Regions from separate parts of the Paenibacillus sp. BK720 genome, predicted to be linked through region 2. Evidence: riboswitches for the same ligand, from Rfam matches in the RefSeq annotation. Region 2 holds a riboswitch; each other region holds the start of a gene.

The links. Region 2 has a riboswitch for cyclic di-GMP ahead of FHT67_RS19760 (RHS repeat-associated core domain-containing protein). Riboswitches for the same ligand answer to the same signal wherever they lie in the genome.
Region 1: it holds a riboswitch for cyclic di-GMP, as region 2 does, so the genes downstream of both, FHT67_RS07970 (transglutaminase-like domain-containing protein) here and FHT67_RS19760 (RHS repeat-associated core domain-containing protein) in region 2, are expected to answer to the same signal.
Region 3: it holds a riboswitch for cyclic di-GMP, as region 2 does, so the genes downstream of both, FHT67_RS09010 (methyl-accepting chemotaxis protein) here and FHT67_RS19760 (RHS repeat-associated core domain-containing protein) in region 2, are expected to answer to the same signal.

The regions. Positions count from the first base shown of each region.
Region 1 covers NZ_JAASRQ010000002.1:221,584-231,424, reverse strand. Annotated here, with positions in the region: gene FHT67_RS07990 (carbohydrate ABC transporter permease) at 1-273, opposite strand, end outside; gene FHT67_RS07985 (ABC transporter permease) at 292-1,260, opposite strand; gene FHT67_RS07980 (collagen binding domain-containing protein) at 1,695-5,501, opposite strand; gene FHT67_RS07975 (class D sortase) at 5,682-6,371, shown strand; cyclic di-GMP riboswitch class I at 6,442-6,532, shown strand; gene FHT67_RS07970 (transglutaminase-like domain-containing protein) at 6,547-7,359, shown strand; gene FHT67_RS07965 (glycosyl hydrolase family 28 protein) at 7,491-8,927, opposite strand; gene FHT67_RS07960 (hypothetical protein) at 9,032-9,460, opposite strand; gene FHT67_RS29675 (hypothetical protein) at 9,479-9,622, opposite strand.
Region 2 covers NZ_JAASRQ010000005.1:170,028-179,868, reverse strand. Annotated here, with positions in the region: gene FHT67_RS19760 (RHS repeat-associated core domain-containing protein) at 1-3,363, opposite strand, end outside; cyclic di-GMP riboswitch class I at 3,456-3,531, opposite strand; gene FHT67_RS19755 (fibronectin type III domain-containing protein) at 3,733-5,382, opposite strand; gene FHT67_RS19750 (hypothetical protein) at 5,658-6,449, shown strand; gene FHT67_RS19745 (DUF5683 domain-containing protein) at 6,454-7,227, shown strand; gene FHT67_RS19740 (hypothetical protein) at 7,224-7,682, shown strand; gene FHT67_RS19735 (SgrR family transcriptional regulator) at 7,738-9,522, opposite strand; gene FHT67_RS19730 (hypothetical protein) at 9,646-9,834, shown strand.
Region 3 covers NZ_JAASRQ010000002.1:474,561-484,401, reverse strand. Annotated here, with positions in the region: gene FHT67_RS09020 (ABC transporter ATP-binding protein) at 1-476, opposite strand, end outside; gene FHT67_RS09015 (DUF6886 family protein) at 650-1,174, shown strand; gene FHT67_RS09010 (methyl-accepting chemotaxis protein) at 1,240-3,018, opposite strand; cyclic di-GMP riboswitch class I at 3,111-3,198, opposite strand; gene FHT67_RS09005 (YrzA family protein) at 3,373-3,585, shown strand; tRNA gene FHT67_RS09000 (tRNA-Thr) at 3,664-3,739, shown strand; tRNA gene FHT67_RS08995 (tRNA-Pro) at 3,748-3,824, shown strand; gene FHT67_RS08990 (aspartate aminotransferase family protein) at 3,878-5,230, opposite strand; gene FHT67_RS08985 (NUDIX hydrolase) at 5,586-6,068, opposite strand; gene FHT67_RS08980 (class I SAM-dependent methyltransferase) at 6,083-6,790, opposite strand; gene FHT67_RS08975 (FAD-binding protein) at 6,977-8,242, opposite strand; gene FHT67_RS08970 (hypothetical protein) at 8,366-8,731, opposite strand; gene FHT67_RS08965 (helix-turn-helix domain-containing protein) at 8,811-9,719, opposite strand; gene FHT67_RS08960 (oxidoreductase) at 9,799-9,841, opposite strand, start outside.

The DNA.
Region 1 (9,841 bases), on a different contig from region 2:
CATGGCAATGAGCGTAAGCACCGTGCCAAGGACAGTACGCAGCGTGGTATTGCGCATGCCGATCCAGACTTTCTTTTGCGTGAGCAGCTGTTCCCAGGAGAACAGATCGATATCTCTCGGGAACCAGTGGAATCCGAAGCGGCCGGCTTCCTTAGGCGCGCTGAAGGAGACCGCTGCAATATGAATGAAAGGATAAATCGCTATTACGCAAAGCATTAAGATGAACAGAAGCAGAAACACTTGAAACACTTTCTCTCCGGCAGTCATTTTCATACCGACATACTCCCCTCCTTACAGAACGCCTTCCTGTCCCATCTTTTTCACGATATAGTTCGTCCCGAGGACCAGCGTAATCCCGACGATATTTTTGAATAAACCAACCGCCGTGGTTAATCCCATCTGGAAATTCACGATCCCCTGACGGTAAACATAGGTGTCGATGACATCCCCGACTTCGAATACGGCCGGGCTGTACAAGTTGTAGATCTGGTCAAAGCCCGCATTCAGAATGCCGCCAAGCGACAGGATGAACATAATGGAAATGATCGGCAGCATGGAAGGCAAAGTCACATGCCAGGTCTGCTTCCATCGGTTCGCCCCGTCCATCCGCGCTGCTTCGTACAAGGTCTGGTCAATCCCCGACAGGGCCGCAAGGTAGACGATCGTTCCCCAGCCTACTTCCTTCCAGATATTCGTGATCACCAGGCTAAAGCGGAAATATCTTGTATCCCCGAGGAAGTAGATCGGATCGACTCCGAACCAGCCCAGAATGTAGTTAACCGGTCCCGTCGACGGGGACAGCATCAGGAAGACAATGCCGGATAGAACAACCCACGAGAAGAAATGCGGCAAATACGAGATCGACTGCGCGATTTTCTTAAACCAGGTAATCCGCAGCTCGTTCAGCAGCAGAGCTAGGATAATAGGCGCCGGAAATCCGCAAATTATATTCAACCCGCTGATGATAACCGTATTTTTCAGAATCCTCGGAAACTCGGGCGACTGGTTGAACAAGTAATCAAAGTAGGCAAAGTGGTTCCAAGGACTGTCCCAGGTTCCGAGAACAGGACTGTAATCCTTGAAGGCAATCAGAATGCCGTACATCGGCCCATAGCAAAAGATCGCGTACCATACGAGTACCGGCAGCAGCATAAGAAGAAGATATTTGCTTTTTTTGTACTCTTTCCAGGTGCGCTTTAAAGCGGATTGCTTTCCCGGAATGTTGACGCTTTCAAGTTTGACGGCATGCGTTTTTTCCATCCTCTCTTGCTCCTTTCTCTCCTCTTCTCTCTACCACAGGAGCACATGCTTGTTGTTCAAGCGAAGCGTAGCTTCAATCGCTCGATTTTGTTCCATGTGCTGCCGATCCACTGCTGAATCTCGTCTTTCGCCATGTTCATTCTCCTACTCTCTGTCGTTGACTTGTTACTTAAATTGTAAGCGTATCAAAAAAACGAAAATATCATAAAATTACAAGATTCCTTGTAATTTTCGCTTCATACTGAGCAATTAAATGCTCCTCGAGCGCGAAATAACAGTTATTTCTCATAAAAATAGCGTTGCAGAGGGCTGACCCTGCAACGCTATTTTTCGATTTCTAATACCCGAACACGAAAGAGGTGTCCCATCGTCATGTTCATGACTTATGGGACACCCCCTTGTTAGTTATCAATAAACATACATTCTCACTACATTTATTCTGCTTTACGCATTATCCTTCTACTCATTAAGAATACGCCTAAGAGAATAATAGCTAATCCTACCAGCCTTATTCCCAATTGACTGCCCTCTCCAGTTTTCGGCAATGTCGGCGTGCCTGCATCAATGGTGCCGAGGGGTACGCCATCGACGGTAATCGTAATCAAGGTTTCCGTGGCATTGCCATCCTTATTTTTAACGATAATGGTGAAACGATCCTTGCCCGTATAGCCTTTGTCGGGCTTATAAGTCCAACTGCCATCAGGCTTGACGATGACCTCACCATGCTTTGGACCTTGATTCACGACAGCGATGCCGCCAAGAGGTACATTCACGCTGCTTTCGATCAATTCGTCTTTTTTGGTCGTTTTATGGATGTCCGGCTGCTTGACGGGCTTCGAAGGCGTCGTCGATGGTTCCGGGTCAGTCGGTTCGGTAGGCATCGACGGTACCGGATCTGTCGGTTCTGTCGGCGTCGACGGTTCCGGATCTGACGGCAGCGTCGGAGTCGGCGGTTCCGGATCCGTTGGCGTTACCGGTGGTGGTGAAGGAGGCCTTTTCACGTTGTCAAGGGTCACTTCAACATTCGTAGGCGAATTGATGGCCACCGGATGCTCCGTCGTATCCAGTACATATCCGGAAGGCGCTGCCGTTTCAAGAAGTACGTAATCGCCATAAGGCAGGTTTGTAAATACGGCTTTCCCGTCCGCTCCCGTCGTTAACGTGTTCACGAGCGTGCGAGCCGCTCCGGATTGACGGAAGAGGTTATAGGTTGCTCCGCTTAAAGGATCATGGTTATCCTTATCCTGTTTCAGCACCGTTAGCGAGACCAAAATTTTAGCATTGTCGATGGTCAGGTTAACGGCTGTTGTGGAATCGATTTTGACGGGACGTTCGGTTGCGTCTAATTGGTAACCGATCGGTGCAGCCGTTTCAATCAGCACATAGTTCCCGTACAGCAGTTTCTTGAATTCAACTTTGCCGTCCGCGCCTGTCGTAAGCGTATTTACGAGAATACGGTCCGAGCCCGATTGGCGATAAAGCGCGAAAATCGCTCCGCTAAGCGCAGCTTGCGTATCCCCGTCCTGCTTCAGCACCGTGAGAGCGCCGCGTACGCCGCTGCCCGTCCCCGAACCGTCCGATACGCCAACGACGATCTCTTTTACGGAATCTTTTGTGACAGTCTGTACGTTGTTGCCGCTGAAGCTGACCTTGTTAGAGACCGTATCGCCATTCTGCGCCACGATCAGCGACTGGTACTCCAGCACGTAAGCGCTCGTAATTTGGTGCAGGAACGCCAGCTTGAAGAGCTGTTTCCCCGTTTCGGGATCAGTCTCGATCGCAAGCGTGTAATCCGTGCCTTTGACTAGCGGCGTGTTCACTTTCGTAACGGTTCCGCTTGCGGCAACCGTCGTCGGATACAAATTAAACGACTCCGGAATGAGCAGCTGATTATCCGTGGGCTCGTCCGTCACAAGAGCGTCGTTTACGGTCGATTGCCCACGGTTAATATAGATCGTCCAACTGATCTTGCCGCCGTTCTGCTGACCGTCCTTGTTAACGTACTCGCCGCCTTGAGGAATATTGACGGAAGCCGTCAAATCCTTGGATTCGGATTTTGTCCCGTCCAGCAGCTGGGCCGTGTTGCCTATCGACGCATCGATGAGGTCATCCGCCAGGCTTGTGGAGAACACCAGAATATATCCCGCGGAGATAGGTTGGTTAAAGGTTACTTTCACCACATCGCCCGTATAGTTGACGGTGTATTCCGCGGCATCGACTTCAGTGCCCTGAGCGGGATTTCCGTTGGCCGGAACCGTCATATTATACACGTGAAGCGATTCCGGAATCAGCTTCTGGCCGGCGAGCAATTGATCTTGCACGATCGCGTTTGCCAATGTTTTGCGATTGTAGTTTACGCCTACCGTCCAAGTGATTTCTTTGGTCGCCGCATTGTAAGACCCTTTTTTGTAGCCATTGGCCTTTGTTTCGTTATTCGGATTAAACGTTGCCGTTACCCCGACAGCAGATGCTGCTGCGTTCTCATCCCAATCTACCGTGGTGTGGTTGGGATAAGAGGCGTTTGTTGTAATCCAATCCGAGTTCAGCCAATCGTTGTTGTATTTCGTTGTGTACGTAATGGTATAAGGCACGTGAATCGCTTCGGTAAACTGAATCTTGAAGCCGTCATTAACCGCAGGAGTTGGGCTTGCTATTTCGGTAACCGTATAGGCGGCCGCCGTTCCGCTGTCCGGCGTTATGCTTAAGCTCCCCGGTACCAGCTGCATTCCGCCCTTTGTAAACTCGTCGATCAACTGGGCGTTAGACATTGTTTTGCTGTCTTCATTTAATCGAATACGCCAGGATACCGTTTGCGCAGCGTAATCGATCGTGCCGGTGCCCTTCTGCAAAATAACCTGCTTGATGCCGCGGCTAGCGGAAGCCATTGCTCCATTCGCAGTAACCTTGTTCACGATATTCGTGGCGCCCGATCCGTCTACGCGATCGATGGAACGGGTCTGATACTCCACTTTGTAAGCGGAAGTGACCGCGTTGTTAAATTGGAGATTGAAACCGTTCAAGTGTTGGGCGGGATCATTGGTCGGAGTTACCGTGTAATCCGACCCCGGAAGAGCGGCCCCCTTCGTTCCGTTGCCGTTGATATCGAAAGTTACCGGATATACCGCAATGGAACCTGGCACAAGCTCCTGAACATCATTAAACGTGTCCGCAAGCAGCGCGTCCGTCTGATCAATGGCTTGTTCCTTGTAATTGTAATTAATCGCCCAAGATATCGTCTGGGTATTGGAATCATAGCCCGTCGACGACTTATCGAGCAGCTTGCCGTAATTGACGTTCACCGTTGAGTTAGAGGTTACTTCAGGCTTGTTGTCGCCCATGAACTTGGCGGTATTGCTGAAGGAAGCCTTGCTGGCATCATCGATGCTCGTGGTGAATTTGATGCGGTACGCCGATGTGACCGGGTCGGCAAAATGCACGTTGAGAGCGCCGCCCGTAATATCCGCCGTATAACGGCTTGGATCCACCGCGCCGCCGACAGCAACCGATCCGTCCAGATTAACGTTCAAATCGTAAACCTGAACCGACGAGGCGTCCGCCATCGACAAGCCGGCCGGAATAGGGTCGGTCATGACAGCGTTATTAACGGTGTCAAGCGCCTTGTTCACGTCTACGGTCCAGTCAATCGACTTCGGATTGTAGCCTGCGGGCACGCCGCTCTTCTCGATTGTCGACGTAACCGTTGGTTTGAAGCGCAGCGTAAACACCGTAGTACCGCCCTTGGTCGGAATGGTGATGGCATGCGTTGTGCTTCCCGTAATTTTTTGCTTATCGAATTGCGAGGAGAATTTTAGGATGCCCCCTACATCGTCGTGATCGGTAATGTAATCGTTAAACGTCATTACCACTTGATGGGTCGAAGCTGTTGCCGCGAACGTTCCGACTGTTGTCTCAGGGTCCAGCATAAGTTCGCCGGAGATGTCATTGAACAGCAAGAACTCGTCCGGAATTCCGAACGTAAAGGTGTCGCCTTCTTTAAAGCCGTGGCCGTTGGGCAGTGACCAGCTATAGGCTAGGTTTACTTTCGCCCCCTGCTCAAGCAGCTCCGTAAGCGGTACGGGATTATTGCCGGCATCCAGTACGGTTAGCTCCGCACTGTCAATGATGTTGATCACATCATCGATGGACGAGGCATACGCCTTAGAAACAAAGCCGGTCCCGCTTACCACCTGGGAAAGCAGCAGCAGGACGATTGCTAATCCCGCTATTTTTTTAAAAACCATTTTCCGTCATCAACCTCTTTTCTTGAATGATAGTCTATCGTCCCAGCCATTTGCGCTATTCTACTAAAAAATAGAGAAAACAACTAGGCAGAAAGCACTTATCCAGTTTATACTAGAATTCGACAACGTCGCAACCAATTTAATCCATTTTTAGCCATAAAAAAGGTAGGATTCGACAAAATGATTAAAAAAATTGCTCCCATTCTCCTCATTCTCGCAGGACTTCTCATCTTTCTCTACCCGACCATTAAGGACCGTTACGAGATTTATCAGCAGCGTCAAATCCTTAAGGCATGGGAAGACAACTTGCAAAGAATAGACCAGGTACCTATTGATGCGCAGAATACGACGGCCGATGAGCAGGACCAAACACCCGCTTCCGTCAGCCCGGCCTTAACCGGCGCCAACTCGGCGGATGATATGGAACAGCGGCTTCAGTCCAAAGGCATCGGCAAAAAATCGATCGAAGGCGTGCTGATCATCGACAAAATTAATTTGAAGCTGCCTATTATCACCAACGCGACGCAGGCGCATCTAGCCTTATCCGTAGCAAGCATCCTGCATACCGGCAAGCCCGGTCAGATCGGCAATTACGCCATCGCGGGCCATCGCAGCCATACGTACGGCAAAAATTTCAACCGGTTGGACGAAATCGAGATTGGCGACCGCATTCAGGTGCAGACGGCTGACGAGACTTTCACTTATATCGTAAATTCGAAGCAATACGTAAAACCGACGCAAGTCGAGGTGCTGGAAGGAAACGGCAAAGACAGCGAAATTACGCTTATTACCTGCCATCCTCTTTATAAACCGACCCAAAGGATCATTGTGAAAGGAATTCTAGCCGAAAATCAGAACGCCGAATCTTGAAGATTTTTCTATGAAAACCGGCAAGCTTATAGTAAATTAAAACTAGCAAACCAAATTAACCGGTGCTTTCCACCGACAAAGGCAAATTTAGCGAAAGCTAAAGACGCAAAGCTACAGGGTCTTCCTCGCGCGCATGCCCGAGATGACAGCCAGCCGCCGAAAGGAGAGTTTTTTTATGTTTAAAAGAATGTTTTTCCTGCTGCTTGCAACTCTGATTGCCTCCTGCCTGCCCGTGAACAGCACGTTCGCCGCCACTTCCACGACCGCCGCGATTATCGGGAAACAAGGCGTCGCTCAAGGGTACATAACCGTTAATTACAAGCCCGCAAACGGCGCGAAAGTGATTGTCCGCATTGCCAAAGGCAAGACCCAATACGATTATCCTCTGACTAACGGCGTTAAATATCCGCTGCAGCTTGGAAATGGCAGCTATTCGGTACTAATCGCCGAAGCTGTGAATGCCACGCAGTACAAAGTTATTAAGCAGGAAACCTTGGCGGTGAAACAGACCGACGACAAGCAGGTGTTCAAGCTATCCAATCCGCTGATTAATTGGACAAGCCAGACCATGGCGGTCAAGAAAGCGGCCGAGTTGACGAAAACCGCTGCTACGGATCAACAAAAGGTTCAAGCGATCTATAATTTCATCACCAAAAAATTCGTCTACGATAATAACAAAGCAAAGACCGTGAAAGCCGGCTATATTCCGAACCTGGATACCGTGTTCAAGGCTTCCGGAGGCATTTGCTACGATTACGCGGCGACCTTTGCGGCCATGGCCAGAAGCCTTGGCATCCCGACAAAACTCGTCATGGGCAGAGAACGCAGCAAGCCGAACGTAGAACATGCCTGGAACGAAGTGTACCTGAGCAATCTGAAAAAATGGGTTATTATAGACACAACCTACGATGCCGCCCGCATCCAAGGCGGCCAAAAGCCCAGCCTTTTTAAAAATACCGCGAATTACACTGTAACTAAATACTTTTAGTGACCATAAAAAATAGCGTTGCATGGGCTATCCCTGCAACGCTATTTTTAGATTTTGCTCCTTTGCGGAATCCATGAGCAAGGCGATGGGAAGAAATGATGGAACACCACCATCTTAAATACAAGGAAAACTTAACTGAAAGTGAGATTGTTTACATAGCTTCCTAACTCGATATTGCCGGTAGAGATATTAGTGACCTTGAGGTCGTTGATATAGAGATTATGGACGGTTACTCCGTCGACGCAGCGATCATCGTCAAAGCCGCTGATTCTTGAGACAGCATTGTCGCTGCCGGTATAGTAAATGCCGTCGAACGTGATTTGTTCGATCCGGCTGCCCGGGACCGGATTGTAATCCGGATTCCACACTACCCGGATATCGATGATTCTGCCGAGCTCGAACCGTTCGATTCGGATATTGCGGTAGGTCACGTTGCGCACCGTATTTTTGTCCCCGGCGTTAATAGACAGGCAGCCGCGGTAATTATCCTGAGGTTCATGATGCTCCAGAATATCGATATTCTCGAAAGTAATATTCTCAATTTGCGTGCCGTCTGCTTCGTAATCGCCGTGGGTACCGATATTGGTCGGGTGAGCCACGTCTGCCCATAGGGTTGAATTCTTCACTGTAATATTGCGCGTATCGCCGTAATACCCCCAGCGGTGCCCGTAAATGGCAATGCAATCATCGGAATTTCGCATAAAGACATGATCGATCTCAACGTCGCTGCAGGACATCATATCGATGCCGTCAGACCAGCCTCGCGTACTGAACGACTCGAAGTCGGCAATTCGTATTTGCTGCGACTGTCCCAAATAAATGCTGTAATGCGGCGGATCCACAACGGTTATGCCGGACACCGAAATATTCCGCGAATACATGATCCTGACGCCACGGAACGCTGAGAAGCGGCCGAACTCCGCCAAGTAAATAATTCCGTGGCCGGAGATTTGCACATTTTCCACCTTGTCGCAGACGAAAGCTCCCGCTACATAAGCTCCTCCCTCGATGTAAATCTTCTTGTTCGATGGAACGTGAACAACGACCTGCTCAATATGATGAAGACCAGCCGCGAAACATAACGTATGATAACGGGCATCCGCCAGCTTTGCTTGCAAATCGTCGATTCGATGAATGCCGGGATGAATGCAAGCAACGCCGGGATCCGACGAATCGGGACGCTGCTCCGCGAGCTTTTTGGCAAACAAATGAAGGTTATGGAACCGGTCGCCGTTTATTTCAACCGACAGCTTCTGCGGCTTGGATAAGCGGAACTGCATGGTTCGGTCGTCAATGATTTCGGCATGAATGCCGGTGGAGAGCGGGCGGATAACGGCATCCCTCACGGGCTCACGGTTACAAATGACTTTCACTTCGACTTCACCGTTGCAATCGAATTTCGCAAGCGAAGCCTCTCTTACATGATGCATGTCGACTTTAACGAGCAGGACTCCAACTTCCGTCCATTCCCCGCCCGGGATGCGTATAAATACATCAAAATCATGATTGACGGGCAATGCTTTTGGAATCGGATAAACGGATAATGAATTAGCGGCTGCCTTTGCCAAGGGAACACTCTCCTAAACGGTTTGTTCCATTTATTCTACTTAGCCGGCATTACGCCCAGCAATCGTAATTTCGCTAGATTCCTTGTAAAAACTTACTCCTGGCCTTAGGGCTGTTCCTCCTTATCGACGATCACCCACGAACCATGATCAAGCTTGGCTTTAATCTTGATTGGAACTCTGGATACCCCATACCTGGCTGCATGGTCATGTCGACCAACGCCTTCGTACGTGTACCGAATCCATACCGTCCCTCTGGTAAAGGTATGAAAGACATGACCCGTGCTTAATTGAACTTGGACGTTGTCATCGGGCTTTTGATTCGGGAAATCCACAAACTGAAGAAACTTGCTTTTAACCGCATCCGAAACAGAGGAATCGTCTAACGCTATTCCGTTTTTCCCGTCCATATAGATCGAGGTTACGGTATGTTTAACGCTTTGCAGGATCCAGACATAAAAACCAATATAGAATGCTAGTACCAAAAATAGCGCAACAATAAGCCGTATCCTCCAGCTCTTTAGGCTGATGTTCATGACGAGCCCCTCCTTCCATCAAGGCCCCGTTCCAACGCTCGAAACGATCCAGAACGGTCCAAATTTTTTCAAGTAAAATACGCTCATTCCGCCACCGGTAACTCTGTCTTTGAAGTTAGTCACATCGTACAAATGGCCGTATTGATGATCATAGCGATGCATATTGGTAATTTTAGACGAAAATACGCTTCCAAGATGGAAGCTGGTCAGCATATACCTCCGGGTCGTTAACTGCGGGGACAGGAAGCTAATGATCCATAAGGCTGCTGCAACAATAACGGCAAGCTTGACGATCGTTCTTCTCTCCAGCTTAATAATCGATCACCTCTAAGTTCGTAAATTCCAGTATAAGGGTTTAATTCTAGTTGTTAGACGGCGGAG
Region 2 (9,841 bases):
CTCATCAAGCGCAGGAGTACTTGTCTTCACGGTCCGGCCCGCGTAACGATACTCGGTCTTATTGCCGTTGCTGTCTGTCTTACTCACGATTCTGCCAAGCTTATCAAAGGCATACTGTCTTGTCTGAAGCACCTCATGCCCTGGATACAGGCTGTCCGACAGTCCTGCCGCAAGCATTGTCCCGTTCCACTCGGGAACGGGTCCGCCTGCCGTTACTTCTGCGGTTTGACCGTTCCCGTCATATACGGTTCGTGTCCATGATCCGTTCGGGTCCTTCCGCTCGATCTGGCGTCCAGCCGAATCGTACCGGTAGGTCGTTACGGCCTCCTGTATGCTCGAAGAGCTGGAGCGAGCAGCCGACATATTGCCGGGGAACAGCGTCTGAATAAGCTGCTTCTCTTCAACAACCTGGTCCCAGCTGTCATACTTGTATTCCGTTCTTCCTCCGTCTGCCGCAACTACCGCGGACATCCGTCCTGCTGCATCATATTCGATTGTTGTCGTCTCATTGCCCGGCGATACAACCGTACGCACCGGATCTCCGGCAACGTTATACGCCGTTTCGGTTGCTTCGCCGCGGGAATCCGTATGCTTGATCTGCAATCCCCGGCTGTCATACACATAGGATTCGGTAATGGTCCCTTCCGTTCCATCAAGTGCCGTCATCTTCGACGTCAGCTGTCTGCCCATTCCATCATAGGTGTAGGCTGTAGACGTTAAGCCGTCCGATTGTTCAATAAGGTTGCCGCCGTCGTCATAGCGGTAGGTGGTAGTGAGTATCTTGGATGAATCGCCAAGATCATGCTGTACGTGCTTGGTTATCCGTCCCCATGGATCGTATTCGAAATCCTCTGACAGACCTTCCGGCGACTCGCTATGCATCAGCCAGCCTACCGCATTAAACGTCTGGGTCGTTACAGCTTCATCAGTCGTTTCTGCATCCATAATAATAGAAGTATGATTGCCGTTCCGGTCATTCACATAGGAGGTTGTTGTACCGTCGCTTGTTACGAATCCATTGTCATCATAAGTATAGTTAAAAACATTGCCGTTGCCGTCCGTTCTCTTAACCAGTTCACCCTTGGCATTATACGTTTCAACGGTGCTGATGCTGGCCTCGTCATTAACGCCAGCCGGATCAACGGCAGCCTGCGTTGTGGTACGGGTCAATATTTTCCGGTTATCCTTCTGATAGCTGATCACAATCCGGTGGCCGTTAGGCCCGGTCTCGCCTGTCGGATCCAGATCCTCATCGTAGGAGTAATTCACAATGCGGCCTGAAGGGCTTTGCTGCGCCACCACCATATCCGCGTCATTGTACCGGTAACGCGTTACGCGGTTCATCGGATCGGTCACGCGGATCAGATTGTTGCCGCTGTAGGCATACGACGTAGTCGCTTGTCTGTCTCCATCTGCCGTCTTCACCGTCTCGACCATCTGAGTCGGATGGAGATACCGGTCCCAGCTCAGCTTGTAGCTGCCGGATGGCTGCTGCACGGTTGCTTCATTCGCCCCATACGATGCCCCGAGGAATTCCTCCGCCTGATCCTGGCTGCGGGTCATGCCGATGCGCTCGACTCGGTTCTGCGTGCCGTATTTCCATGCGGTTGTAACCGATTCCTTCGTTGCCCCTTCTTCCTCGCGTACGTTATTGCCGTTATCGATCACTTTGACAACGCGGTGCAGGTCATCGTAGACGAAACGCGTAATCGTCTGGGAAGGCGCGCGATAACCAACGAATTCGCCGGCTGTATTGTACATGAAGTAGAACTTGCGCTTCTCGCTGTTAATCTCATTGCCCAGACCGTCAATGTCGGCGATAATCGTCGAGCTCAGCGTATCTTTGCCCTTCTCGTAGTTGAAGGTCACGACGTCCTTTTTCTCGATATCGAATACTTTCTTGATCCGGTAATCGCTGCCGTAAGCCGTCGATACCTCTTCCCATTCGAAGGACATCTCCGTCGTATAGCGGTCCTGGATCAGCCAGAATCGTCCATCGTTATGGAAGCGGTAGCGCAGCTGGTCCGGCCATTCCATAATGTAGGCGTCCTTGTCCGCGGAGCTGGAATCCGGATCAAACGTTAAGCTTGGAAAATGCTGCTTCTGTCCGTTGGCATACGTGACGTACTTGTTATCTCCGGCAGGCTCGAACCAATAGACGGTCCCGTCGAAGCCTGTCCATGTGATATTGCCTTTGTCCGGCCATTTGGTCAGCCGGGAATCCAGACTGAAGCTCCAGCCATAGCCCAGCTTTCCCTTGATCCGGTTCTGATGGTTATAGGTCAGATAGAAATTAAGATCCGTACCCGGACGCTCCTGCGTGAACCCGTCAAAGCTCTGCAAGCCGTTGCCCGATGCCAGGTTGATTCTGACATTCTGTCCGGCCACCTGAGATTCGGCATAGGGAATGCTGTCCGCAGCACCCGTGCCCGTGACGATAGGATACAGCGGCAGCTCATCCTCGGTTACATTGCCCGCTGCATCCTCAACTTTAATATAAATCGTCTCGCCGCTTCCTGCCGTAATCGGCACCGCCGTTCCAAGAGGGAGCTCATCGCCAGCCCACTCCTTCGTCAGCTGCGCAGCCCCCGTAACCGAAAGCTTCTTCACGCCGCTTACCGCATCTCTTACCTCTACCGCAACCTTCTGGCCGCCAAGCGGATGAATGGCGGTAATCTCCGGGCCATTGCGGTCCAGGCGGATCATCTGCTTCTCCATCGCGTAGGCCGGCGCCTTCGCGGGCTTCAGGACAGGCTCGCCGCCTTCTTCGGCCGGAGGCAGCTTAAAGATGATTGTCGGCACCGTATCTGCCTTAAGCGTCCAATAATAAACGCCGTCCGGAAGCAGATTGCCATCCGCATCCTTTCCATTCCATACGATGCTGTTCTCGCCGCTTGTATCCTTCTTGCCGCCGGCGAGCGTATAGCTCTTCTTCGTTGCCAAGTCCTCTACCGTTACCGTGACCTCATAGCCGGCTGGAGGACTTTGCGGATCGCCATCCTGCGAGTCTATCCAGCTCTTCAAGCTGTCCGTCCAGGTAAGAGTAACTTGCCCTGCTTGTTCATCAAACATTGCTTTCGTATCATTCATCTTCAGGCTGGAGCCGCCCGATCCGGTGCGGTCCGGCCCAAGATCCGTCATAGCTTGTAATACCTGCTCGTTATTAAAGGAATAATACCGCGGATTCTCCGTCTTGTTTGGCCCATCCGTCCAAGCCTCTGCAGCCTCATTCGTGCTGCCTGAGGGGATCATGTCCGCCACAAACTGTCCTGTCACTTTCACTGCTTCGCCCCATACGGTTGCCGGAGCAATCCCCAGCAGCAAGGACACAATCAATACAATCGATATTGCCCGAACCTTCATTTCTCTCTTCTCTCCCCGTCTTGTTGTCGACACGAAAAAAGCCGCAACGCCAAAATAGGCGTCCGGCCATGAGCATGAAAGACACGGGCGATTTCGGCGGTCTGGCGATCCTACGGGGGACCCATGACTTTGCGTCCCAGCCTCGCGGCTGGTTTGCCTTTTCGGTTCATAGAAATATGCAAGATATGATAATCTTGGATTATGTTCTGTATAATATAGTAAATTGTGCATGGTTGTAAATTCATTTTCAGGAAAATAGTCGTACGGAACTACTAGATTAATAGAATCTTGGTCCTGCGACTAAGAGATCAAAGATTGACGCAAAAAAAGAGCGGATCACCATGAGGTGTCCGCTCTTGCCAACAGCTATTAACTCACCGGCACGGCAGCCGTTCCGCCAAGTCCGGTTGGGGATGTGCTCGACTTCGACAGGTAGATCTTGTCTACCTTCGCGCCGTCTTCTCTTCCTTTAATGTACAGCGTGTGCGTGCCGTTTGCGATCGACATGGAACTGGATTTTTTCCAAGCCCAGGTGCTATTCGAAGTCGTTGTTACTTGCGAGCCGGAAGCACTGTCAATCGCAACCGTAAAGCTGTCCGAGCTGCTGTCGACGCCGCTGCTGAGCAAATGAACGTAGAAGGAGCCGCCATTCGTTACATTAATCGTATAAGCAATGTAGTTCGTGTTGCCGTCGCCGGAACCGTTAGGCGTCTCCATATCGTAGCCGTTCGAGCATACCGGGCAGGCTGCGTTAAGAAACGTACCGTTCTTCGCCGTATAGTTTTCCGCTTCGATATAAGTTCCCGTGCTGCCGTTCACATTGTAAGTGCCGCCTGTCGTGCCGCCGCTGCCAGCCGCCAGCGTTGTCGCGCTTACTGTGCTGCTTGCTGCCGACTCGTTGCCTGCCGCATCCTTCGCCTTGACCGTATAAGAATAGCTTGTGGATGCCGTCAAGCCCGTGTCGCTGTAGGAGGTACCGGCCGAAGAACCGGCCAGCACGCCGCCCCGGTAAACATTATAGCCCGTCACGCCAACATTGTCCGTGGAAGCCGTCCAGCTCAGATTAATCTGGTTGCTGGAAGCAGCCGTTGCCGTTGCGTTCGTTGGCGCCGTAGGAGCCGTTGTGTCCGGTACCGCCGGAGCCGGGGCATAACGTTCGATAATTTGGCTTGTGCGGAGCAGGTCCTGCGGGATCAGCCAGCCTTTGCTGTTCAGCTCATTAATCAAAGCCGTGCGGGTCGAGCTTGCTTCGCTGTAGCTGTCCGTCTTGAAAGATGCTTCCACCCAATACTCGTTGCCCGTCTTCGCTTCATTCATTACCGTCCACACCTCGATGTCCAGATCGAGATCGTCAAACGTACCCTCATAACGCTTGAAATCAACCGGTCCGTATACAACAGCGTTATTGAGCTGCGTTGTTCCCCAGCCCGTGCTTGTCCAATTGGTAAACTTGCTTGGTTCGCTGGATACCGATACGGTACGCGATGTTGCTTCGTTTGGCATTTTCAGTCCGCTGCCGCTATAACCGGAGATCGTCACGTCCTTCTCGTAATCGATGCTGAGCGTTTGCTTGGAGTAGCCCCAATCCACTTGGAAGTCAAAACCGGAAGACGAATCAAGCCCCTCGCTTGCCGCTTGCGTCAAAGCGGCGTTAATATCGCCGTTTACCACGTCGTATCGTTTCTTGTATTGAATCTCATGATTGCTCTGGTCATCCCGTTTGCGAATCCGCTCGCTCCAGCCCTGTCCTTGCATGCTTTGCGTTGCCGTATCCATGTACTGTACCCTGTAAGATTTGTACGAGCTGCCTGTGTCGAACTCGCTCCGTACCGCGCTGACCAGGTTGTGGCTCGAATCCAGAACAAGAGCCGGATCGAGGGTCAGCTTCACCTCATAGTTAGGCGTGCCGACCGCGGCAAAAGCCGACTGCGAATACAGGAACGGGGCTGCGAGCATGGCAGCCGCCATCGTTCCGGCTAAAGCTGTTTTCACCATGCGTTTCATTGGTGACGTGTACATGAATTCACTCTCCCATATAGGTAAAATGTGGTACAAGCCCTATTTTATTGATGATTAATTAAGGGAGTGTTCCGTACAGTTGAAGGTTTGATGTGATTGCTTTCATTCCGTCTTTGGCGGCAAAGAAAATACCAATGGCTGGCATAAATTAGAGCAAAATTGGAAGAATAATTCCAGTCCCAACATCCTGCCGACCTGGAGATGATTTTATTCCATCGTTTATCCCGTACTTGCTCCTTGTTATCGCGAGTTTAATATTTATTGCGCTCTCCTGGTTGAGAACAAAAAACTTAAAGATTCTCCCCTTCTATATCTGTATTGCCGGCGCTGTCTACATTCTGGAGCTGGTCATCTTTGTACTTCTTAACAGCTATAGCTATAAGCCCGGGATACTCCGCAATTCGTTTTATGACAGTGCGATGGGCGCTATCGTATCCAACGGCTTTATCGTCCCGTCTACCTGCACGCTAATTGCGGTCTACCGGATTCGCTTCCGGTGGATCCTCCTTATTGCAGCGGGCTTTATGGCAATTGAACAGTCCTTTATCTATTTAGGGGTTTTCGAGCATCATTGGTGGAAACTCATCTATACGGGAATCGGATTGATCTTGCTCCCCTCAATGGGGAAATGGCTCTGGCAAAAGCTATGCCAGCCGGACCATCCCTACCTGCTCCGGCTGGTGATGCTTTATATCATTAACGTATCTCTGCAAGGAACAATCATGTCCGGCTATTTGCTGATCTTTTACCAGCTTGGATTTAGACCCGGATGGTTTGAAGACCCTGCCCGGGACAATCTGGCATTCGCTACTCTAATCGTGCATGCCGATTCCCTCTTGTTCGCCTGTCTAGTTTCCTTGCGGGGCGGCTGGATCTGGAAGGCGATTTTGTTCGTTATCATGGGCTGCGTTTACTGGTGGCTCAACCATAGGGATATTTTATATACGTCCGGCGTTTGGCTGGTGCTTCTCCTGCTCTTGCTGCAAATCGTCATTCTTCAGCTGCTTGCCGGAATACACCGAATTATAGCCGAAAAATCTGCTGTGCTATCGCGAAGGGAGAGCTGATTCGATGAACCCCTCACGGAGGCCCGTCGCCAAACTAAGCCCGTTTGGCATAACGTCTATCCATTCCCGCAATCCCTACATGGTCTGGTGGTGGTCGGCTGCATTCCCCGGCTTCGGGCATTTTTTGCTGAACCAGTATTTAAGGGGAACCTTCCTCTCGTTATCGGAAGTGATATTCAACACGCTTGGCCATGTCAACCAGGCGATCGTCTATACGCTTTGCGGGAATTTTGCCGAGGCAAAAGCGATCCTCGAGCCCCGATTTGTAATCGGTTATATCATTATTTATTTCGTCGCGATGTGGGACTGCTACTGCTCCGCGGTCTATCAGAACAAGCTCTACCGGATCGCGCGGCTGGAGAATGAACCTCTCCCCAATATGACGCTGTTTACATCCGAGGTGCAGTATATCCAGCCTAAAAGCCCGTTAGCCGCAGCCGTCATTTCGCTGTTGTTTCCCGGCATGGGCCAGCTGTACAATCACCGGATCGGCCTCGCTTTCTATGCGATATTCTGGTGGTGGCTGTATGTCGTTTTGTCTCATGCGCATGAATCGTTAATCCATCTCCTGAGTGGAAGACTAACGGAATCTATCGCCGTTTTGAGCGCCCATTGGCTGTTGTTTATGCCTTCTGTTATAGGCGGTTCCATGTATCATGCCTTTTTGATAGCTAAAGAGCATAATCTGCTTTTCAGCTTGGGGCAGCGCCAGTACCTGGCTGAGCGTTACCGCTCCTCCGCTGTACGAATCTTTGGCAAGTCAGGTGATAACGGATGATTATTATCGGCACCTTCATGCATTCCATCGAGCTTGAGCATGCTCTGACGAAACTAGAAAGCATAGGGGTATCCAAGGAACGGCTGCTAGTCGTATGCATGGATAAGGAATCCAAGATCTTTCAATCCGATAAGCCGAACAAAGCGAGCTCCCTTTCCACGGGAGTCGAGATTGGCTTGGCTTGCGCTACGGCTATGTCCGTCATCGGCACCAGTCTGGGATTTATTTGGACATGGGGACCTATTATATGGGGGCTGATCTTTGCTTTTACCGGCTTTTGTCTCGGCTTCGGAATCAATGCGATTTTCGTGAATAAGCACAAAAGGCACAATAAGTTTAAATCCGAGGTTACCGTCATTGTGCAATGCCAGGCCTGGCAAGCCGATGAGGTTCAACAAGTGATGTGGACGAACCGGGCCTTAACGGTTGGCCTTGCCCAGGCCTCGCCCGAATAGTTCCCGGGCGCAAAAAAAACAGCCCGCCGGAGGCAGACCGTTACGAATGCAAGAGTCAGGTACGGAAAATATCCTTAAAATCGATCCAGCCAAGCGAGTTGATCCGGACTCCTTTTAACGAAGGATGATAATCGGTATGAAATTTCATATGAAGGACGAAATGCACCTGTGCCTCGCCTTTAAGCCTCTCCTCAATCCCCGCGTAAATCGCTTTGCGGCTATTCGGGTCTTCGCTTGCCAGCGCCCGATCGAAGCTTTCCATCGTCCAGCGCGACAGCTCGGGGCTCATCAGCTCCTTCAGAAAGCTCCCTTCCTGCTCGCAGCCCTCAATGAGGCTTACGTCCTCCTCCGGAAATACAAGCGCATGGAACAGCAGATCAATCTCATCCAAGACATGATGAATCGTATAAGGCGCTTCAATGCGCACCAGGACGGAAATACCGGCACGGCGGCAGCGATCCGCAATCCAGTTCACATCCTCGGCATGACCCGGATGGGCGCACAAGGTCATCGGCTCCCCGTTATACCCGGCTTCAAGCAGCAGCCTGCCCGCTTCCTCCGGCTCCAAACGATCCGTATCCGGTTCATGAGCGGTCGCAAGCTCGGGGAAAAATCCTCTTGCAGGAAAATCCCTGTACCCGGTTAATTCCCGGATCATCGCATGGCGGTCAATCAGCCGGTTCACGATACGGCGGAACGCCTCCGAACGCTGCGGACCGGCCTTCTCCATATTCCAGCTAAGCAGACTGGTGCATAAGCTCTTGGATTCAATCTGAATCCAGCCGTTCTCCACCGTTACATCCCGCAGCGTCGGATCGCAGATCAATTGCTGCCAGCTGGTCATTCCGGCTTTTCTCGCTTCTTCCTGCGGCACGTGAACGATCTCCACCTGGTCCAGGTGGGGACGAGACTGGTAATAATGCGGGTTGGCTCCAAGCAGCAGCTTGCCGTCCTTCCACTCCTCTATCTGAAACGGCCCGGTACCGGAAGGCAGCTTCCAGAACTGCTCTTCGGTTAGTCCCAGCAGATTGGCCGGCAGAATCGCCATTACATTCGAGGACGCGTATTTCAGAAACAGCCAGTTGGGACGCGTCAGATGAAACCTTACAATCCGCTCCGATACGGCTTCCACGCGCTCAAGAGAACGCATAATCCAGCTGTTGCGTTTGCCTCCGTTCTTCAGGCGCTCTGCCGTAAATACAACATCTTCCGCCGTCAGCTCGCGCCCTCCGTGAAAGTGAATACCTTTCCGCAGATGGAAGGTCCATACGGTAGCGTCTTCGTTATGCTCCCAATAATGCGCGATTCCGGGCTTGATCTGTCCGGTCGCTTCATCAAGGAGGACAAGCCGGTCGAAAATTTGCTGAATCATATGCGAGCACAAGGAATAGACGAAATCGGCCGGATCAAGCGTCATAATGGTCTTGAAGATCGGGAGACGCAGTACGTCCGCTTCCTTCCCCGGCTGCCTGCGAAAGCCGAAGTTTCCGCTCATCCACTCCATAAACTTCTCGTTCGCGGCCGTCCCTTCCCCGAAGGTCTGCAGAAGATGGAATGCCTTGTTGTATTCGCCATCCTCCGCATACCGCTTCGACAGATCGAGCAGCAGCTTCTCCCGGTCTTCCCGGAATGTAATTTGCGAGCGGTTGCCTCGGCCCCGTCCCGCCTGCCAATCGATTAGTCCCTCTTCCGTCAGCTTGCGGAGCACCAGCTTGGCATTGCGCTCCGTACAGAATAGAGCTTCCGCTACCTGCTCCAGGGACGCCTCTGCCGTCGCGCCTGCTCCGGGTTCGCCGGCAAAACGGTTGTACAGGGTCAAATATCGTTCCAGTACCAGCAATTCTCCTCACCTCGCTAAAAGGGGAAATCTATTGCAACTATTCTACACTTTTTACCTCTTTGTTTCACCCGCATAATGAAAACAAGAAAACAAATAGTTCAACCGATTAAAGGGGATGTTGAAATGCCGTACAATTACAATGATTACCACACCGTGGATCAACTGCAAAAGCTCCGCCAGGCCGAGCTCGACCGGGCTATCCGCTTGGGACGTTACGTCAAGTACGACAGCGATGCGAAAAAGGGCCGCCGCAACGGATTCCTCACTCCGCTGCTGCATGTGATGAAGCCGCTCACCTGGAGGAAAAGATGATCGCCAG
Region 3 (9,841 bases), on a different contig from region 2:
GGCTCATGGAGCAGCGCTTGCGCGATACCGAGACGCTGGCGCATGCCAAGCGAATAGGCCTTTACTTTTTTGCCGAGCGCTTCCTGCATGCCAACCAGCTTCGTAACCTCCTCAATCCGCGCGTCGGTTACGCCCTCCGTCATCCGCTGGTATTGCTTCAAATTATCGTAGCCCGTCATGTACGGGTAGAACTCGGGGTTCTCGATAATTCCTCCGACATGCCTGATGGCCTTCTCGAAGTTCGTCCGTACGCTTTGCCCGCAAATCCGGACGTCCCCTTCCGACATTCCGATTAAACCAACAATCATCCGCATCGTGGTTGTTTTGCCTGCGCCGTTTGGACCAAGCAGTCCAACAACCTCTCCCTGCGCGATATCAAAGGATAATCCGTTCACAATCGCTTTGCTGCCGATCTTCTTCGTCAAACCGTCCAATTGAAGCACGATCGACGGATTCGTTATTTTTGCCGTTGTCATAGCGCCTCTCCCTTTTGTATTAGTGTTATAGTTGAATAGTACACTAGATCATTAGTGATGTAAAGAGGCTGAATCAAAAATATCCATTTTTTTACGAAAAATAGTTGTTTGCCCGAAAGGACTGCCCTAGAATAGATAAGCACTGACGACCGCTTCGATAGGAGGCTATGAGGATGAGGCTGTTTCATTTCAGCGAGGAAAGGGCTATTGACGTCTTTGTTCCGAGGGTAAAAGCCAACCGGACCGATATGCCGCCCGTTGTCTGGGCGATTGACGAGGAGCATCAGTTCACCTTTTTCTTCCCGAGGGATTGCCCTCGAATCGTCTATACGAGATCGGCAGGATTAACTTCAGAGGATGAACGGAGGTTTTTCGGCACTACGGCTGCCAACATTGTGATTACCGTGGAGACCGGCTGGCACGAACGGATCAAGCAGACAACCTTGTACCGGTACGAGCTGCCACCCGAGTCCTTCGAGCTGTTCGACGAATACGCCGGATACTACGTATCCAAGGAAACCTTGGTTCCCCTTGCCGTGGAACCGCTTTCCGATCTTATTGAGCGGTTAGCGGGACTTGGCATCGAGATCCGCTTCACTCCAAATCTTCATCCGCTTAAAGAAGCGATTCTGCACTCCTCCCTCCGTGACTTCGGAATTCACCGGTTCCGGAACGCGCAAGCTGATACTAGACCGTAAAACGACTCAAAGGCTGTCCTCCCCGCAAGGAGAACAGCCTTTGTCTTGTACCTGCAAGATTGGCATTAAACTTTAAAAATTGCCGCTTTTTCTTTCAGCTCATACGAGGATTGCTGCAGATTTTGCGCCATCCCTTGCAAATCATCCGAAATATTGTTCTGCTCAACGGACAGATGACCCATCTGTTCCATTTTGCCATTCACCTCGGAGGAGGTGAGCAGGAGCTTGTCCACGGCGGTCACGATATGCGTGATGCCGGTTGTAATTTCATTGATGGCCGTCGAGATCTCGCTGACTTGCTCGGACAACGTATGGCTCTGCTTTTCCAGTCCTTTGAACATGTCGCTCGCGGCGGTCGAGGCTTGCTTGGTGGAGAAGATTACTTCGGCGAAAGCACCCATGCTCTTGCTGCTTGCCGCCACATCCTCTTGAATCAGGTGCATTTCCTTCGAAATATTTTTCGAAATCTGGTCGGTCTGACCCGACAGCTTGCGGATCTCCTCGGCTACAACCGCGAAGCCCCGTCCATGTTCGCCGGCCCGGGCGGATTCGATCGATGCATTAAGAGACAGCAGGTTCGTCTGCGTATTGACATCCTGGATGCTCTCCAGAAACTTCGATACATTGCTGTAGCGTTCGGTAATGCGGTTAAAAGCTTCCGTCACCTGGTTGAATTGCTCAACCGTCTGGTTCACCATTTGGACAACGCCTTCCATGTCTACCGAGCCGGTATGGGAATCGTCTCTCATTTGCTGCATGTCTTTATTGATATAATCGCTCGACGCCGCAATTTGCTGCGAGCTTGCCGAGATCTGCTCCGTTACGGCCGAGATCGAAGTCGCATCGTCGTATTGGGAGAGCAGGACGGTTGTTCCCAGATCGATCTGCCCTTTCACCTGCTCGGATGCCGTACGGTTGCGGGAGATCATATCGCCCATCTGGTTCGACATCTGGAGAACGGTCTGGCTTACGCTTAGCGTCGCTTTGATGGTTGCTTTCAAATTATCGCCCATGGCCGCAAGCGAGCGGTCGATATCGCCGAATTCGTCCTTGCGTTCGAACGCCTGGTTATAAGTAAAGTCATTATGCCGATAGGCTTGAATGCGTCCCATAATCCCTTGAAGACCGGATCGGATGCTTCGGATGAGCCCAACCGTGAACAGAAACGGAATCACCGCCAGGATCAGTACGTTAATCAGGATGATTATATTCGCCGTATCCACGCTATCGGACAGAACCTTATCCGTATGCGCAGCGTCAACGGTAATCCGGGCGTTGACGTTCTGGTTGGCGAACTCCAGCTCGTTCAAGTAAATATTAACGAGCCTAAGCACAAGCGCCGATTTCATTTCGGCTGTCACATTTTCGAACTGGGTGACATTCGAGCTCTTCAAGTCATTGTAGGCAATCTCGTAGATGTTCGCCTGGCCAATGTACGTTTGCTGCTCCTCCGCGGCCGGGAACATCTTGTCCAGCTTCTCGAAGGTCTTCTTCAAATGCTCGATCTGACCCGGCATATCGGCCAAACGTTCTTTCGGATCGACTACTTCCGCATTCTGGCTGTCATTGTTGTTTTCGATCGAATTGATCATCATCAGAAGCGTTTGCAGCAGCGAATTAGAGATCCCTTCGTATTCGCGCTGCGCGCTCGTAAGCGTATTCGCATTCTTGACGGCATGGGATACCGACAGATTTTGCGTATAGATGAACGCGCCTGCCCCTACGTTAAATAAAGTGATGATGCTGGTCAGCATAAGCAGCCGCACACCGATTTTTCTTCTTCCCTCCACAAGCTGCTTTCTTGCGCCTAGCCATTGCAATGCCTTTTTAACCCATTCCTTCATTCTTCTCGTCTCTCCTCGCTGTCACTGAAAAAAGAAAATAAGCTATCCGGCCTAGGACAGGCGGATAGCTGTTTAAGGCACTATGTCCTGCGTCCGGCGGTCTGGCAGCCATCGCTTCTATGCAGCATTAGGCCCATAACTTTGCGTCCTTGCCTTTCGGCAAGTTTGCCTTTTTCAGTTGAATTACGCTATTTTCGACACACAAGGACTAGTTTAGGATATATATACCTATTTGTAAACAAAAATTGGGTCAATTCCCAACACTCCGACTTTAGTCTCATCCGTCTTTGATTCGCTGCCCAAAAACGCTATAATAGATTCAAATAATAAAAATAGAGACAGGAGGAGTCGACGATGGAATTCCGGTTGGATTTGATTGACGATAAAGTAGAGTTCTTTGAGGCTAGCGATCTGCGCACGCTGGAGCTGAAGATCGAGCGGCAAATCGAGAACAATAAAGCGCTTCTGCTGCAGGTTCACCAGGTTCAGCATCAAGCTGCCTTTAATGCCCTTACAGGTAAAATGCTGTACAGCGCCGTTGTTCATTTCAAGGCCAAAAAGCTCTAGAAAACTTTCTCGAAAAAAGTCTTGCATAATTCGCACGGGCTGTGGCATAATACGTTTTGTGCCCGACACAAACCATATGCCGGTGTAGCTCAGTTGGTAGAGCAACTGACTTGTAATCAGTAGGTCGTGGGTTCGACTCCTATCGCCGGCACCATTCTTTTCCGGGACGTAGCTCAGCTTGGTAGAGCACCTGGTTTGGGACCAGGGGGTCGCATGTTCAAATCGTGTCGTCCCGACCATAGAGCAAACGCGTAAGCTTGATAGAGATCAGGCTTTTTTTGTTTTTCTTCTATTATATACATTCGAATACATCCTTTAGCGTTTGAACGAGAAAAGCAATATCCTCATCCGTGGATGACAACGGCGGACTGATCGTTAGCACATTATTGTAGCCTGCGACGGTATCGCCGTTTTTGCCTATTAGGAGACCTTTCGCCTTGCACTCCGCCATGATCCGGACAACGCCCGACAGCGGATAAGGCTCCTTCGTTTGTTTATCGCTAACCAGCTCGATGCCCATTAGAAAGCCAAAGCTCCGGATGTCTCCGACTATCGGATGCTCTTTCAAGCCGGTTAATCCCTCGATAAGCCGTTCGCCAAGCGCGGCCGACCGTTCCACCAGCTGTTCCCGCTCCAATATCCCGAGATTCGCCAGCGCAAGGGCACAAGCTGCCGGCGCGCCGCCAAACGTATTCAGATGACGGAAATGGCTGTACATGTCCTTGCCCTTGAAGGCGTCGTAAATATCTTTGCGAACCGCCGTTGCCGACAAAGGCAGATAACCGCTGGTCAGTCCTTTCGCCATCGTAACGATGTCCGGCTTAATGCCGTAATTCATATGCCCGAATTTACGGCCCGAACGGCCAAAGCCGCAAATCACTTCGTCGATAATGAGCAGTACGCCGTACCTCGTGCAGATATCCCTGACCTTCTCGAGATAAATGGGCTCGGGCACAAGGACTCCTCCGCCTGTGATCGCGGGTTCCATAATAACAGCCGCTATCGTCTCCTGCCCTTCCCATACGATCGTCTCTTCGATCGCTTGCGCGCATTGCAGATTAAACTGCTCGACCGACATGCCATCCGGACGCCGGTAGCTGTCCGGCGGGCGGACATGAAGGAAGCCTCCCGCAAGCGGCTCATACAAGTATTTGCGCTGAGCTTGCCCGGTTGCCGCTAATGCGCCCATCGAATTGCCATGGTACGCCCGGTAACGGGAAATAAACTTGTAGCGGCCAGGGGCGCCGGATTGCTCATGATATTGCCTTGCCATCTTAAACGCGACTTCGTTCGCGTCGGACCCGCTGTTGGAATAGAAGATGACATAGTCATCCTCCAGCCATTCATTCAGCTTTTCGGCCAGGCGGATCGCCGGCTCGTGGCTTTGCGTTAACGGATAGTAGGACAAGGTTTTGAGCTGTTCATAAGCCGCACGGGCCAGTTCCTCCCGCCCGTACCCCACATTCACGCACCAGAGACCGGACATCCCGTCCAAATACCGGTTGCCCCGGCTATCCGTTATCCACGAGCCTTGTCCTTCCTTAACGACCATCGGAGGTGCCTGCTCATTATAAGGCGCCATGGCATGCCACACATATTGACGGTCCTTTGCAATCAGATCCGCTTCATCCCGGTTGATGGACATCGCTTGCGCACTCCTCTCCCTTTACCTAACCGTACCATGCCGTAACCATTATCTTTTGCGCAGTCCTTCTCTTACATCTATGTCTAGTATAGAGGCGAATATTACCGTTTACATTAGACAGAGTGTCACGAAGTACGGGGCTTTTTTCAATCTGAACGTCACAAACAACCGGAGCGGACTCTAGCTGCTCCGGTTGTTTGTTCCTCCGTCCGATTCTCTCAGGACTTTCGCGGCGCTTAACGATGCGGCACATCCTTAAGCACCGAAACCATACGAGCGCGCAGCCGCATTTCCGCCCCATGAGGAGTTTGCCGTCGCTCCATGCGATGCCGTCTCCTTTGCATCTTGTTACAGCCTAGATTTTCCTTTCCAGTTTGATATTGAAGTCCGGCTTTGTAACGTAATCCATATAATTGACCGTACCGTCAAAATCCAAGTAAGCTTGATACCTCGTCCGTATCGCCGGGGACTGGATCAGGTCGAGCGCCTTCTCCTTCCGAACCCAGCATACCTCCGAGGTTTCTTCGGAAGTTCGCAAGGAACCGCCTGCTTGGCGGCATGCAAAATCCAGCATCAGCTTGGTAGGCACATCCGTTACCCCGTCATGCCATTTATACGTGCAAGTATTGGAGTATACGCCGATCAATTGCGAGACAACGCATGTGATCCCGCTCTCTTCCTGAATTTCGCGCATAAGCGCATCGGTCAAATTCTCCCCGACCTCCACCTGCCCGCCGGGAAATACCCATCCGTCATGCTGTGTTTTCACGAGCAGGATATCGCCTTGATCGTTCTCCACCATTCCTCCGACGGCCACAATATGAGTAGGCATCGCCATATTCTTTCCCTCCCTCAGCTTGTACGGCGAACGATAAATGTCAGCCAATTTCCCCGGTATTCGATAGACTTCCCGTATTTCACTTCTTGAACGGCCTGGGGGATCACTCGCTCTAGCACAATCTCCCAGCCGTTATAACATTCTCTCAAGAGAAAAAAAGCATCGTCTGTCGACAGGTTTAATTCTATTAATCCTTCCGACACTACGCCGGTATTATAATCCAGCTCTTCCGTCTGCGTACTCATTAAGATGGCATGAATGCCGCGGGGCCTTGTCCCTTCTATCATCCGGCCAATGACGGTTCGGAATGCGTCTACGGAGGATACATGCTCTAGGGAAGAGCATGCAATGATATAGTCATAAAATTGCGATGGGATCTGGAAATACTCGATATCCGCGGCAATCGCCTCCAGGTTATCTTTTACTTCGTATTTTTCCGCGTTATCCTGCAATATCGCGACTGCGGAAGGAAGGAGATCTACGGCCGTCACCTTTCCGCTATAGGCTTTGATTGCTTGCGCAATCGGAATGGCATTTCGCCCAACACCGCAGCCAAGATCCAATACGCGCATCCCATGAGGCTCCAGCAAAACGTAAGTATCCATAATGGCTTGCACCGGCTTAGCGATCCAGGTTCCGGGGGCGAACAACTCATGTTCGGCATAAAACTTCTCGTGGTACTTTATTTCTTCCGTTCTTGCCTGGAGAAATCTCGAATCCAATTCGACCTCGCCTCCTCTATCTGCCAACCTCTCCATTCTCCTTATATTTTCCATCAAAAGCAACTCATTTCTCACTTACGCTTCTCTCATTTGAACGCTGTTAGTCGTGCGGGTAACAACCCATTTCCAGTTAAATAAAAAACCGAGCTCCCTATTAGGAACCCGGCTTATATAAATAAGAATCGATTACTTCGTCATGACATACTCATTCACAAAATCGTTCCGGAACTTCCCGTCCGGGTCGCACTCCAGCATCAGCTGGCGGAATTCCGGGAGCTTCCCGAACAGGGCTTGGACTCGCTCCGCCGGCATTGTAAACACTTTGCCCCAATGCGGCTGCGCGTTAAACTTTTCCAGCTTGGCTTCGATGAGCGGCAGCACCTGCTTGACGGCTTCCCAATTCGGTTTCCAGGTAAAGTGGAAGCCAACGGAATCCTTCCGATAGCTTGGACTTAACCACAGCTGATCGGCAGCAATGGTGCGAATTTCGGAAATAAACAACAGCGGGGCGATCTGCTCGCCAAGCTCGCGAATTGCGCAAATGGCTTCATAGGCATGCTCACGGGCCACAAAATATTCCGTTTGCAGCTCTTCGCCGGCACTTGGCGTGAAATCCATGCGGAAATGCGGCAGACGTTCATGCCATGGGCCCGGCACGCCGAATTGCTCGCTGCAATTTTCGGCGGTTTGGTCCGGTACGGGATGGCGTTTGGCTTCCGCGAGGCTGGCCCCGTAGAATTCCGCTTGCGCCTCCCCAGCCGAACCCTCTTGAACCAATTTTTTTTGCCAAACCTGATTAATAGATGAGCCCTTCCAGTCCGTAAACAGGCTGACGCTATAAGCGCTGGAGTAAATGGCGTCAAAATTATTCTCGAGCTGTGCCAGCGGGAGAAGATCATAAATGTATTGACTAATCTCAAAGGAAGGCTGAATGTCCAGCGTAATGGCGGTTACGACGCCTAAAGCTCCTAAACCAACAACGGCTCCATTAAACTTTCCGTCCTCGTCATCCCGGGTAAACACGGCGATTGTTCCGTCGGCTTTTACGATTTCGAGGGCATAAACAGCCGTTGCCAGATTGCCGTTCCGGTCTCCGGAGCCATGGGTTGCCGTTGCAATAGCGCCCGCTATCGTAATATGCGGCAGCGACGCCAGGTTATGAAGCGCGTAACCTTCCCGATGCAAATATTCGCCCAGATCCCCGTAACGTATTCCGCCTTCTACCTTTACGCGGTTATTTGCCTTATCCAACTCAAGTACACGATTCATCTTCTGAAGCGACAACAGGCTTGCGTGCGAATCCGCGATCCCGTTAAAGGAATGTCTCGAGCCCAGTACTCTCAGCTTGCTGCTTCTCACAACCATCTCCCGCACTTGTTCCACATTCTCCGGGTAGAGATATTCCAACGCATTATACGTGTAATTGCCTGCCCAATTCTTCTCTTTTGCCACTACCTGCACTCTCCAGTCATTCAAGATGATAAAGCCTACCTTATAGTCATTAACCGCCAGATCTTCTTTTCCTGCCCCGATTAAAAATAAAATAACCGGCCTTGGCAAAGGCCGGTTATAGCTTTAAAGCATGAACTCTTTCAATTCGCCGCGCTCGTACACCGCCTCGAATTCGTCATCGTCCATCTTATTTATTTCGTCGATACGCGCAATTAACAGCCTTCCCGCTTCAAGGAGTTCGGGCCGATAGTCGAAAATCCGCTCTATCTCTTCGGTTAGCCTTGCCGCTGTCCATTCCGTCGATGGTTCCGGCCCTGTTACCTGATCAATTATCCATTCACGGCTCTGAAAGCTGAAGCTAAGCCTTGCGCTAATACTGTCCTCCAACCCTTCAAGCTGCAAAACCAGCGTATTGTCCAGCATCTGCAAGCCTTGAGGCAATGCATGATACTCAAAGCCCTTCTCTATTAACGAAGAAATACGGATCAATCCAATCGACTCCCCCCATAAAACTCGTCAATATAATACCAAATATTCGCGAAAAATCAACAAAATTCGCCAAAATCGATTAAGAAGTTGTCTCGCCTTCCGAGTTAAGCACTGCTTGTCTATACGAGGAAGGCGCTACGCCAAATCTCTCTTTAAATACCTTTGAAAAATGGGCAACATTCTCAAAGCCGGTTGAGAAACAGACATCCGTAACCAAGGCTGACGTGTGAAGCAGCATGTCCCTTGCAATATCCAACCTCCGGTTACGTATCCAGCGCACGGGGGAAGTATTGTAGATCGCTTGAAAATCACGCTTGAACGTCGACAAACTTCGACCCGACAAGTATGCTAGATCCTGAAGCGAGACCGGATTAGTAATATTCTGCTCCACGATTTCAGTAATCCCTTTTTTGTCCGTTCGTCTTAATTGCAAAAACTGATATAGAAACTGTTCGTCCGCATCCGCGACATCAAACAATAACTCCAGCAGTTTAACCCTAATCAACCCTTCTTTTAAAGCTTCCCTTTCTTTAAAATACGGTTTCAATGAATGAATATAGCTCATTAGCCGCTCATTGATCGCTTTCACAGATACCGGTACCAAAACAGCCGGATGGTTATATTGGAGATCCGCCATATTAATAAATTCTGTCAGCAGTTCTTCTTTCAGAAAAAACATGATATAGTCCAGACGATAGTCGGAATCCTCTTCTCCCGACTTCTCGTAATTCACTAAAATCGACTTCTGCAGCAGAACCATTTCATTCTTATTTACGGTAAACTCCTCATCGCCGAACGTTACTTTATACATGCCCTCAAGCACAAACAAAAGAAGATGATCCTCCAGGAACATACTTCCTTTAAGTCCTTCCGTAAACGTACAAGATTCAATAACCGTTAACCCTTTCATTTTCAATAACCGTTGTTCGCTGGAATCGTTGGCCAGATCTCGAGGAGCCTTAAGCACTTTTTCTGCCCGTACAGACATTAGCTCTTCCTCCTAATGAGCTCATAATGGGAAAAACCGGGTGCGGAAGCCCCGGTTTCATCTTAATGTGAATGATCATTTAAACATCATCATGGTCAGTACCGGTGATGACATCATGCCAA